3 regions of the Dehalobacter sp. DCM genome follow, and region 2 is predicted to be linked to each of the others. Evidence: riboswitches for the same ligand, from Rfam matches in the RefSeq annotation. Region 2 holds a riboswitch; each other region holds the start of a gene.
What was found. A riboswitch is a leader RNA that binds a small molecule or an ion and turns the genes downstream of it on or off. The one in region 2 is predicted to bind cobalamin.
Positions count from the first base shown of each region.

Region 1: it holds a riboswitch for cobalamin, as region 2 does, so the genes downstream of both, LPY66_RS16365 (sodium:solute symporter family protein) here and cobK (precorrin-6A reductase) in region 2, are expected to answer to the same signal.
Region 3: it holds a riboswitch for cobalamin, as region 2 does, so the genes downstream of both, LPY66_RS08585 (ABC transporter ATP-binding protein) here and cobK (precorrin-6A reductase) in region 2, are expected to answer to the same signal.

Region 1 covers NZ_CP092282.1:3,520,191-3,523,472, forward strand. Annotated here, with positions in the region: gene LPY66_RS16360 (glycine/betaine/sarcosine/D-proline family reductase selenoprotein B) at 1-318, opposite strand, end outside; gene LPY66_RS16365 (sodium:solute symporter family protein) at 337-1,797, opposite strand; cobalamin riboswitch at 2,043-2,218, opposite strand; gene grdC (glycine/sarcosine/betaine reductase complex component C subunit beta) at 2,282-3,282, opposite strand, start outside.
Region 2 covers NZ_CP092282.1:1,388,195-1,391,476, forward strand. Annotated here, with positions in the region: gene LPY66_RS06610 (hypothetical protein) at 1-697, opposite strand, end outside; cobalamin riboswitch at 996-1,174, opposite strand; cobalamin riboswitch at 1,441-1,640, shown strand; gene cobK (precorrin-6A reductase) at 1,773-2,543, shown strand; gene LPY66_RS06620 (ABC transporter substrate-binding protein) at 2,736-3,282, shown strand, end outside.
Region 3 covers NZ_CP092282.1:1,829,944-1,833,225, forward strand. Annotated here, with positions in the region: gene asnB (asparagine synthase (glutamine-hydrolyzing)) at 1-839, opposite strand, end outside; cobalamin riboswitch at 1,062-1,241, shown strand; gene LPY66_RS08585 (ABC transporter ATP-binding protein) at 1,443-2,978, shown strand; gene LPY66_RS08590 (energy-coupling factor transporter transmembrane component T family protein) at 2,975-3,282, shown strand, end outside.

The DNA.
Region 1 (3,282 bases), 2.1 Mb from region 2:
CTCCCGAGCCACTGCCTCGCCTATTGCCCCACATGCCTGACCATATCGGCCTGCGTTGAATGCAGGGCCGGCGATGACCATCTCAATACGATGCTCTTTCGCCTTGGCAACCACTTGCTGCAATACTTCCTCTTGATGGCTGTGAAAATAGTTATCCCCGCAAACTGCGACGAGCGTCACCATCAATGATTGATCCAGAAGAGAGCCAAAACCGATTGCCGGTCCAATTGGCTCCTCCATAAAAAGCAGAGAGGTGTCCGCTTTTTCTTCGCCGCCGATCCCGGCAAAGAATTGATTCATATAGTAAAGTATTCGCACGAACCGTCTCCTCCTATTTTAAGCCTTTATTTTTTGAAAATAGGTTTCCTGATATTGCCGGAAATAGCTTTGCTGATTTGCCGGTTTGAGCAAACTCAGGATGATGGACACCGTGAGTACTACGATCAGGGTACCGGGAAGTTCACCAAGGCCGGTGATATCTACCAAAAAATAATGCCACAGGATATAGAGGATGGGCCCTGCAATCGTGCAGAAAAAGGCGGCCTCCCGACTGGCCTTATCCCAGAACAATGCCAGGATCATCGGCACGCCAATCACAATGACAAAAGCACCAAAACCAAAGGCATTGACAATGGTAATCAGAGGGATCTGTATTTCGCTCAGAATAAATGCGATGATTCCGATCACGGCCGTTGCAATCCGCGCAAAGCGCAGCTCTTGTCTTTCTGTCAAACTGACTCCTTTAATCCGGCAGAGAACATCGTGCACGATGCTGGATCCGGCTGCCATCAACAAAGCATCCAAGGTCGTAAAAACAGCCGCGAGTAAACAGAAAATCATCAGCAATCCGACAAATCCAGGCGCTACTTGCGCCAAAAATACAGCGAAGGCTTTATCCGATGTTTCGACGGCGATGCCCAGCGCCCGTGGAATCAAACCAATCAAGACTGCGGCAAACGTCCAATACAGGGAGATGACGACCCCCATAGGAAAAGCTAATCGTGCGGTTTTGCCGTCTTTCATCCCATAAAAAGCCGGAATAATATGCGGACTGCTGAATAAGCCGAACATATAGACAAACGCTAAATTAAACCAGAGCGAACGCGGCATTTCTCCAAAAAAGGTCGTTAAACTGTAGTTTTTCTGCGCCAATAAAGTATCCAGTCCGGAGATACCACCAACCGCTCTCCAACCAACAATAATAGCCGCTGTAACAGCAGTAATCATGATCATGCCCTGGACGACATCCAGATAGGCAATCGCCTTACGGCCACCCAACGAAGAAAAAACAACCAGTACCACACTAAATATGATCAGCGCCCAAAGGTACGGTATCCCCAGATAGCTCTCCAGGGTTAATGCTACCGATCGTAATTGGACGACAAGCATAGGAATGCTGAAAAGAACAATCCAAAATGCGACGATTGGATAAAAGTGTTTGGATCCATACCTTTTCACAAACAATTCCGGTGTCGTAATGGCTTGGATTTTATGGGACACCTCACGAATCTTTGGCGCAATCAGAAACCAACTGATAAATACGCCCAAAGCTGCTCCAAGCTGCCAAGTAGCGCCGCCCCAGCCATACTTGTAAGCCATACCCGCTCCGCCGACAAACAAGCCTGCACTGGTAGCTGCAGTTGCAGCCGTGAAAGCCGAGGTGACAGGCCCTAACATCCGGCCGCCAAAAACGTATCCTTCCAGACTTTTCATACCGCTTCGTCCATAGTAAACCGCCCAGCAGGGCAATACGATAAAAAAGATAAATAAGGCAATGTATTTGCCGATTTCCATCATGAATTCCCCTTTCATTCACTCGTTCTAAATGATGCGTTGCTAGTCAAACTTTTTAAAGAAGCCCTTGCCGAAGATGGATATGCCTATCGCAGCAAAACAAAAAAACAAGATTGTTCCAATAAAAATAGTACTCGCATGCATGTTGATCCCCCCTTTCAAAATAAATGATAAATAAAAAACCCGCATCTCAAACAGAGTGCGGATTTTTCCATCATCCATCACCTAAACCAGCCCGTTCGCGAAGCTGGCATAGAAATTTGCAGGCAGGTCTCCTGGCTTGGATCATTGCGTATTACACCTTCCCCCATCATAACCGGAGTGGTATCTGTATACGCTCCTCTTTACAGTGGCGGGTCCGTCCGGGAATCACACCCGGTTCCCTATTCTCCCCAAAAGGGGCACCTGCAAATATACGAAGTTATTTATATTATTCTGAAGTATTCAATCTGTCTTTAATTGTCCTAATATGATTCTTCCTGGCTTTTCAAACACCGGAATATTTTGGGTTTCTCTGGATGAGCAAGGAAAGAGCGTCGTAAAGGCGCGTGAGTTTTCCCAAAAAAAGGCTCCCTTTCCCTATGATCATCACCTGCTTCACGTTGTCCCTCAGTATTAGTTCCCGCGCAGGCCCAATGTACGGCACTCCTGAAGGAATGTGCCCCTGACTTGGCGCAAAGCCAGGCACTCCAAAGCGGCGGATCTGTTCCTGAATCTCGCTACGATCGATCTCTTTATTTAGCACACCCAAGGAAGCGATCATTTTATAGTTCTTTTCAGCAATATCACCACACCCTGTAGGCTCAAGGATTTCTGGATTCACAAGCTCTGCGGCATAACGATCAATCTCTGATATTTTATAGCCGCCTTTTGTTAAAGGCTCCGCGATAAGGGAACGAAAAACCTGTTGCGGTGAATCGCCACAGCCTACATTCATTCTGCCAATTAGATCCGTACGCAAAATCGGATTGAAACCGTCATCCTTACTGATATGAATGGCAAAGGCTCCTAACATATCCTCCAGGACAGGCATCCCGTGTTTAAGGTGGATTCCTGCATTGAGGCCAAGCTTCGCACAGCAGCCGCCGCCTACGACAATCACGTTTGCAAAGATCCCTGACTGTACGAATGCTGCAGCTTGCAGCAAGGCATGCATTGGGGCTGCACAGAATGCACGCGTATCGGCGCCGCTGGCATTTGAACAGGTGCAGGCTTCGGCAATGGACTTGGCGAAACCACCGCCTCCCTTTTGCCGGATATCTCCACAGGCCTCCTCAGATGCTTCAAAAATATAGTCTACGTCCAGAGGATGAAGGCCAGTATTGTTGAAGAGGAGCTGCAGCGCTGCCGTTGCTGAAGCCTTGGCAATGAGGTTCTCTGCGATCCGTGAGGCGGCTAGGGCAGGATCCGAAATGCTTGCCTTCTGGATACACCCGATGGTACTTCCGTCAAAGGTCAATGGCAAGGCTTCCCTTGTTTGAATCGATT
Region 2 (3,282 bases):
CATATTGCCCTTTAGTTAATTGCCGGCAATGACATGTCAGGACGACCAATACCGGATTGCCGGCGATGTTGTTCAGCACTTTCAAAGCATGGATATAATTGCGGTTATCTTGTATTGTCCCAATAATAATTATTGGCATTTGACTCCATGATTCCCAGGATAGGTTAAGATAACGCAGCTTGTGATTGGCACGGGGATTTTGAGTCAGCAGACCAAGAATCAGGGGGGCTTCACACTCCGTATGCTGCGTATACGCTAGAAGATTAAATCCCGAATCAACGACAGCAATGTGACTGTCGATGATATTTTCGCTGATATCCAGTAAATCCTGTAAGCCGCGGCCAGCAATAAGAGAGCGCTGCATGTTGCTTTCCCACTCCTTGAAAGTCTTAAAAACCTCCTTAAACCTAAAAAACGAATCATAATTAATCTTACCGTCAAACATAATCACTCTTCTCAAAGCGTTGTCAGCCACGTATTCCTGTAAACCGTCCCGGGGACATAATAAGTAGAGGTTCGGAAAAGACTGACTTATTTTAACGGCTTTTGTGAAGTTACACACATAAAGGTAATCTGGGGAAAGACGGCTGCTATGGCAGCTTAGCATTTTGATCCCAAGAAATTTTGGATTTTCCTTTTTAGGGGCATAAGAAACAAGTGGAAAATGATCTAATAAAATATTTAATGTAACCGGCATCTTGGAACCTCCTTCCAAAATTTGAGTAATTAATACCACTTGTAAAAAGAAAAAGCATGTTTGTACCTCAGTCCAATGACAAACATGCTTCCTCTCCATAAGGGAGAGATAATCAAGGAGAACTTAAAATGTCAATCTTATGCACGCCGGCAAATAGCTTGCATAAGAGTGTCCGCGAAATAAACAAAGCGAAAATAAAAAAACCTTTTGTCCTGTGGATTCAAAAAGGTTTACAAAACTGTGCATCTGCATAGATTCAAGCAGTAACACAATCCATCCTCCTATCGACCGTAGGTATACAATGAACTAACTGCAAGCAGGTCTTCTGGCTTAAGGTTCATCGTCATCCTTACCTTCCCGGATTCGGTGGTTTTTCAAGGACTTCTCACCTTTTACAGCGGCGGGACCGCACGGGACTTTCACCCGTTTCCCTATTATACCGGCTATCAACCGGTCACTTACAGCTGAAATATTCAATTACTGACGATTATAGATCCAAATTCAATAAAAGGCAAGCATTTTTTCATCATGTGTATTTATACAAGCAGTTGCAATCAAGCTGCTGAATCAATGATAAATTTATACATAATTCTGACACATGGAACAGGCATAGGTATCACCTATATGAATAACCGGACATTGATTCTCTTCTATCCTTGGTATGATTATGCCTGAGGGGAAGGAAAAATGCCGATAAATTTTTTCGTGACATAGCATTTGGGATGCGATATAATCAGACTGAAAACAAAATATTGGAAACAGGTGTCGGTTATAATTTCGCTGAATAGAAGTTATGAGCCGGTGAAAAGGGAAGTGGGTGTAAATCCCACGCGGTCCCGCCGCTGTAAAAGAGGAGTCCCTCCAGGAATGCCACTGTAACCGGGAAGGCAGGAGGAGACGATGAGACTTAAGCCAGAAGACCTGCCTGCGTTTCGTACACTAGCAACTTCACGCGTGATGGAGGGTGTTTGAGTTTTTGTTCGCTTATATTTGAGACGGACTCTCATTGCTTATGTTGTTAGGCATTGAGAGTTTTTTTATTGAAAAAAACGATGTGGGCGAGGAGTAGGGAACCATGTCAAAATCGCTTGTAATTGCAGGCACAGCAGAAGCAAAAGAGGTCATTATTCAATTGCTGAAAATGAATATCGAAGTTTCGGCAGTTGTTACCTCGAGACTTGGAAGCCAGGCTTTGGCGGATATTGAAAATATCCGTATTCATCAAGGGAGGGTCTCAAAGCAATGGATCGCCGGCTTGCTCGATAGCATTGAGCCGGATTACGTTATTGATGTTTCCAATCCTTTTTCTTTGGAGACAACCCGCAATGCGATGAGCGTTTCCCAAATAAAAAAAATTGGCTATATCCGCTATGAAAGAGAGTCTGTGATTGACAATTGGAAAGATATTATCCGTGTAAAAAACCATGATGAGGCATATAAAAAACTCTTAAGCTGCCAGGGCAATATTCTATTGACTATCGGAAGCGGCAAAGTCAAAGTATTTACAAATATTCCAGAGTATAAGAATCGTTTGTTTATCAGGGTCCTTCCTGACAGCAAAGTCATTGAACGGTGTGAAAAAATGGGTTTTAATGCCAATAACCTTATCGCTATGAAGGGGCCTTTCAGCGAAGAACTAAATATTGCCTTGATCAAATATTGCAACGCGGCTGTACTGGTAACAAAAGAAAGCGGAAATACAGGAGGCGTCATGGAAAAGATTCGTGCGGCACAACGTATTGGGATTCCGGTAATTATGATTGAACGTGAGGAACTGCACCATGAAAACAAAGCCAGGTCTGTGGATGAGGTCATCCGACTGATACAAAATATTCAACAGGAGTGAAATTTGGAAGATAATCGAACTTCCGAAATTCAAAGATAAATTAAAATTAATTGGAGGTGTCACCGCTGGTTAACGTTTCAGATTAGTGATTGCGTGATCTAACACAAGAAACCTGCACGCAATTAATATTAAGCTTTCAAGTTAACAAGGTACTGGGTTACTTAATAAAAACATGAAAATGGAGGAATTATCATGATTCGGGGTCATCAAAAAAATGTTTGTTTAATTGTCATTATAATTATGCTTTGTTCCGCACTTATGGTCGGCTGTTCCGGCGGAACTGAGAAAAGCAATAAAGCCTTAACTGGCAAAGAGGTCAGTTTGAGCTATACGAGCGCGTTTAAAATCGTCGATTACGGTGATAATTTCACCCTATTGACAGATGCTGAAGGCAATCAGTTCCTGCTGGTGCCGGAGGGTACGGAAACCCCTGAAATTAGCGAGGCTGCAGGTGCGACGGTGGTCAACACGCCCCTGAAAAAGGTGGTTTATTGTTCGACCACGCAGGTGGGGCTGCTGCAGGCGATATTTACCGATCAGGAATGGGACAGCATCGCCGCTGTGACCACGGACACGGCGGACTGGTACGTCGATGCGGTTAAAACGCGTATGGAGAGCGGCGCTATCCAATATGTCGGTACTGGGGGCATGGCGGATCCGGATTATGAAAAAATCCAGGCGCTGAACCCGGATATGGTCTTTGTCTATACCGGGGATTACGGACTGCAGAAAACGCTGG
Region 3 (3,282 bases), 440 kb from region 2:
GTCTTCGCGGCAATCGCTGTAATAATGCTGGAATCCAGCCCGCCGGACAGTAAGGTGCCCAACGGAACATCGGAGACCAATTGGCGGGAGACGGCATCCGAAACAAGATGACGGACCTTCACGATTGTGGTCGCCAAATCGTCGGTGTGCGGTTCGTTTTTTAACGACCAATAGGCCCAGGAGGATACGTTGCCCCGTTCAAGCTTCATCGCGCAGCCCGGTTTGACTTCGTTGATATTTCGAATGACCCCATGTCCGGGAGTCCGGGCCGGTCCGATCATAAAAAGTTCGGCCAGGCCTTCGTTATCAAGTTCGGCGGGAATATCAGGATGAGCCAGGAGGGCCTTCAGCTCGGAGGCAAATAGGAAGGAATTGTTTTTCTGAAAGTAAAATAGGGGTTTGACTCCCATTCTATCCCTGGCGATGAAGAGAGTTTCTCTCCGGCTGTCCCATATACCAAAGGCAAAAATGCCATTGAGTTTATCAACACAGGCTTCCCCCCATTCCATATAAGACAAAAGAAGGATCTCTGTATCCGAATGCCCTTGCGGTGAATAGCCTTTAAGTACAAGCTCCCGCCGAATTTCCTCTGTATTATACAGCTCTCCGTTATATGTGATGACATATTCCCAGCCATCCCGAAAACGGACCATGGGCTGCTGACCGCCGATGATGTCGACTACGGCCAATCGGCTGTGCCCAAATGCGATAGGGGTCCTTAAGTACATTCCCCTGGCGTCAGGACCTCGGGGAACTAGCGTATCCACCATGGCATTAATAATTACTCCGGACTCGGACAGATCACGATCCCAGTCCAGCCACCCAACAATACCGCACATTACTGTCATCTCCTCATTCTTTTAAGCTTTATTGATAATGTTTATCATCTATAGTAATGTATGATGATACGCTGCCGGTTTGGAACCGAAAATTTGTATGTATATTGTATTTCGAACGCCATATGTTGCAGCAGGAACCATAATGATTGAAAGGATGAAAAAAACCATTTTAAATCTGCCTAATGTCTTGACTTTTATTCAATTTCCTATAAAATAAATCTATCATTAATATCTTTTACCGGTGTCTCTTATAGAGAAGAATAGGGAATCAGGTGCAAATCCTGGACGGACCCACCGCTGTGAATAGTTGTGATCACTGCAATAGGCCACTGAGAAATTGGGAAGGCGCAGTCATCGGTTAAAACTATGAGTCAGAAGACCTGCCGTTAAAGTTGATTAATTTGAAACGATGGTAAAGTTTCAGTTTTAGGGTAGACCCTTAAAGCTGGAACTTTTTTTATTTGTCCATGGAGGGACTTATGCCGTGAAGCCACGGATGGCTAGGAGCGGCGATTGTCCATGGAGGGACTTATGCCGCGAAGCCACGGATGGCTAGGAGCGGCGATTGTCGGTACTCACAGTAGACAGTGGAGGTTAAATGTCATGGAACCTGCAGTACAGCTAAAAATCAAAGCGTTGACTTTTCCGCCGGCAACGAAGATTGTTCTGAAAGATATTGATCTTACGATCCAGAAAGGAGACTTTGTTGCCATTACCGGTGAAGTCGCCTCAGGCAAATCCATGTTGCTTCATTGCATCACGGGGGCTGCAGTTAAGTTTTTCAACGGGGAAATAAACGGTTCCAGCAGGGTAATGGGACGAGACACCCAAGAGATCCCATTATCGGGGATGTGCGATTATATCGGTTATATGATGCAGGAACCTCAAAATCAAATGATCAGCATCAGTGTGGGGGAAGAGGTCGCTTTCGGTATTGCCAATATGAATCTTTCCTGGGAAGAGATAACCAGGAGAACGCATCATTACCTTGAATTTGTAGGGTTAACGGATTTTCATGATCGTAAGACGGATGAATTGTCCGGCGGGCAAGCCCAACGCGTCGTATTCGCCAGCGTTCTGGCAATGGAAACTCCTATTCTTGTTTTAGATCAACCGACGGCAGAACTTGATAGTCAGGGGAAGAAGGATCTTTATGCGTATCTTGGCTATTTAAACAAGGAAAAAGGTGTCACGGTGATCATGGTAATGGATCGGGCCCGCGATATTCTCCCCTATGCCAATCGTGTTCTGATCGTGGCCGACGGGACAGTCAAGGCGGAATACAAACCGCATGAATACCTGCAGCAGCTGCAAAATAAGGCGGTCTGGAAAACGACAAACCGTTTGGTATCGCAGTTTAAACCTCAAAACAATCTATCGGAAGAAAAGATAATCGAGGTCAAGGACCTATCCTTTACCTATAAAGGAGTCTTTCTTGGCTGTGAAAACATTAATTTAGCCGTCTCCCGCGGGGATTTTATTGGGTTAGTGGGCCTGAATGGGTCAGGCAAAACGACATTGCTCAAGTTGATGGAAGGCTTGCTCATGCCGGATAAAGGGTCAATCGTGATGTTCAACCAGGCTTTGACCAAGAAGAATTTAGCCGCCTTACGCAGTAAAATTGGTTTCTTGTTTCAAAATCCTGATTTTCAGATATTCGCCAACACGGTTAAAGACGAGGTCGGTTTCATTTTAAAAACAAGGAGGCTGCCGCAAAAAGAAATTGAAGCAAAGGTGGACAGGATATTAGCGGTTACCGGTCTGGCTGAGTATGCCGATTGTCATCCGCATCAGCTTAGCCGCAGTCAGCGTCAGAAATTGGCAATTGCCTCGATTATTGTTGGCGACCCGGAGATAATCATCGCAGATGAACCAACATCCAGCTTAGATGAGGAACAAAGCGCCCTGATTATGGAATTGCTCTCCCACTTGCATGAGCAGGGCAAAACGATCATTCTCGTAACCCATGATCTCAGTGCAGTGCAAAAATATACCAATCGAATCATTGTGATGCGGAAGCACCACGTTGTACTGGATGTTCCGAGCAAAGATATGGATTCCTGCAAAGAAGACTTGATGGACTTGGGGCTCGATGTGCACCAGAGTGTTTATTTTCCAGAGGATGGTATTGCCTTATGAGCGTCATCGAAAAAATTGATCCGCGTTTGAAATTCGTCTGGTGCGTTACGCTGATCCTTACCGCGTTAACCGCACGGAATATGCTCATGGCAATCGGAATTATTGCCTTAATTATTCTGACGGATTGCGCTTTCACTCAGAATCTGAAAAAATACAAAATCCTGTTGCCGGTGATCGTGATTGTCGCCTCTCAAATCCTGGTGATTCAGCTCTTGTTCTGCCGGGAAGGACAGCTTGTATGGCAATGGGGAGTTCTTTCGGTTTATTCGGGAGCCTTGCCATATGCCGCTTTAGGGATTTTTCG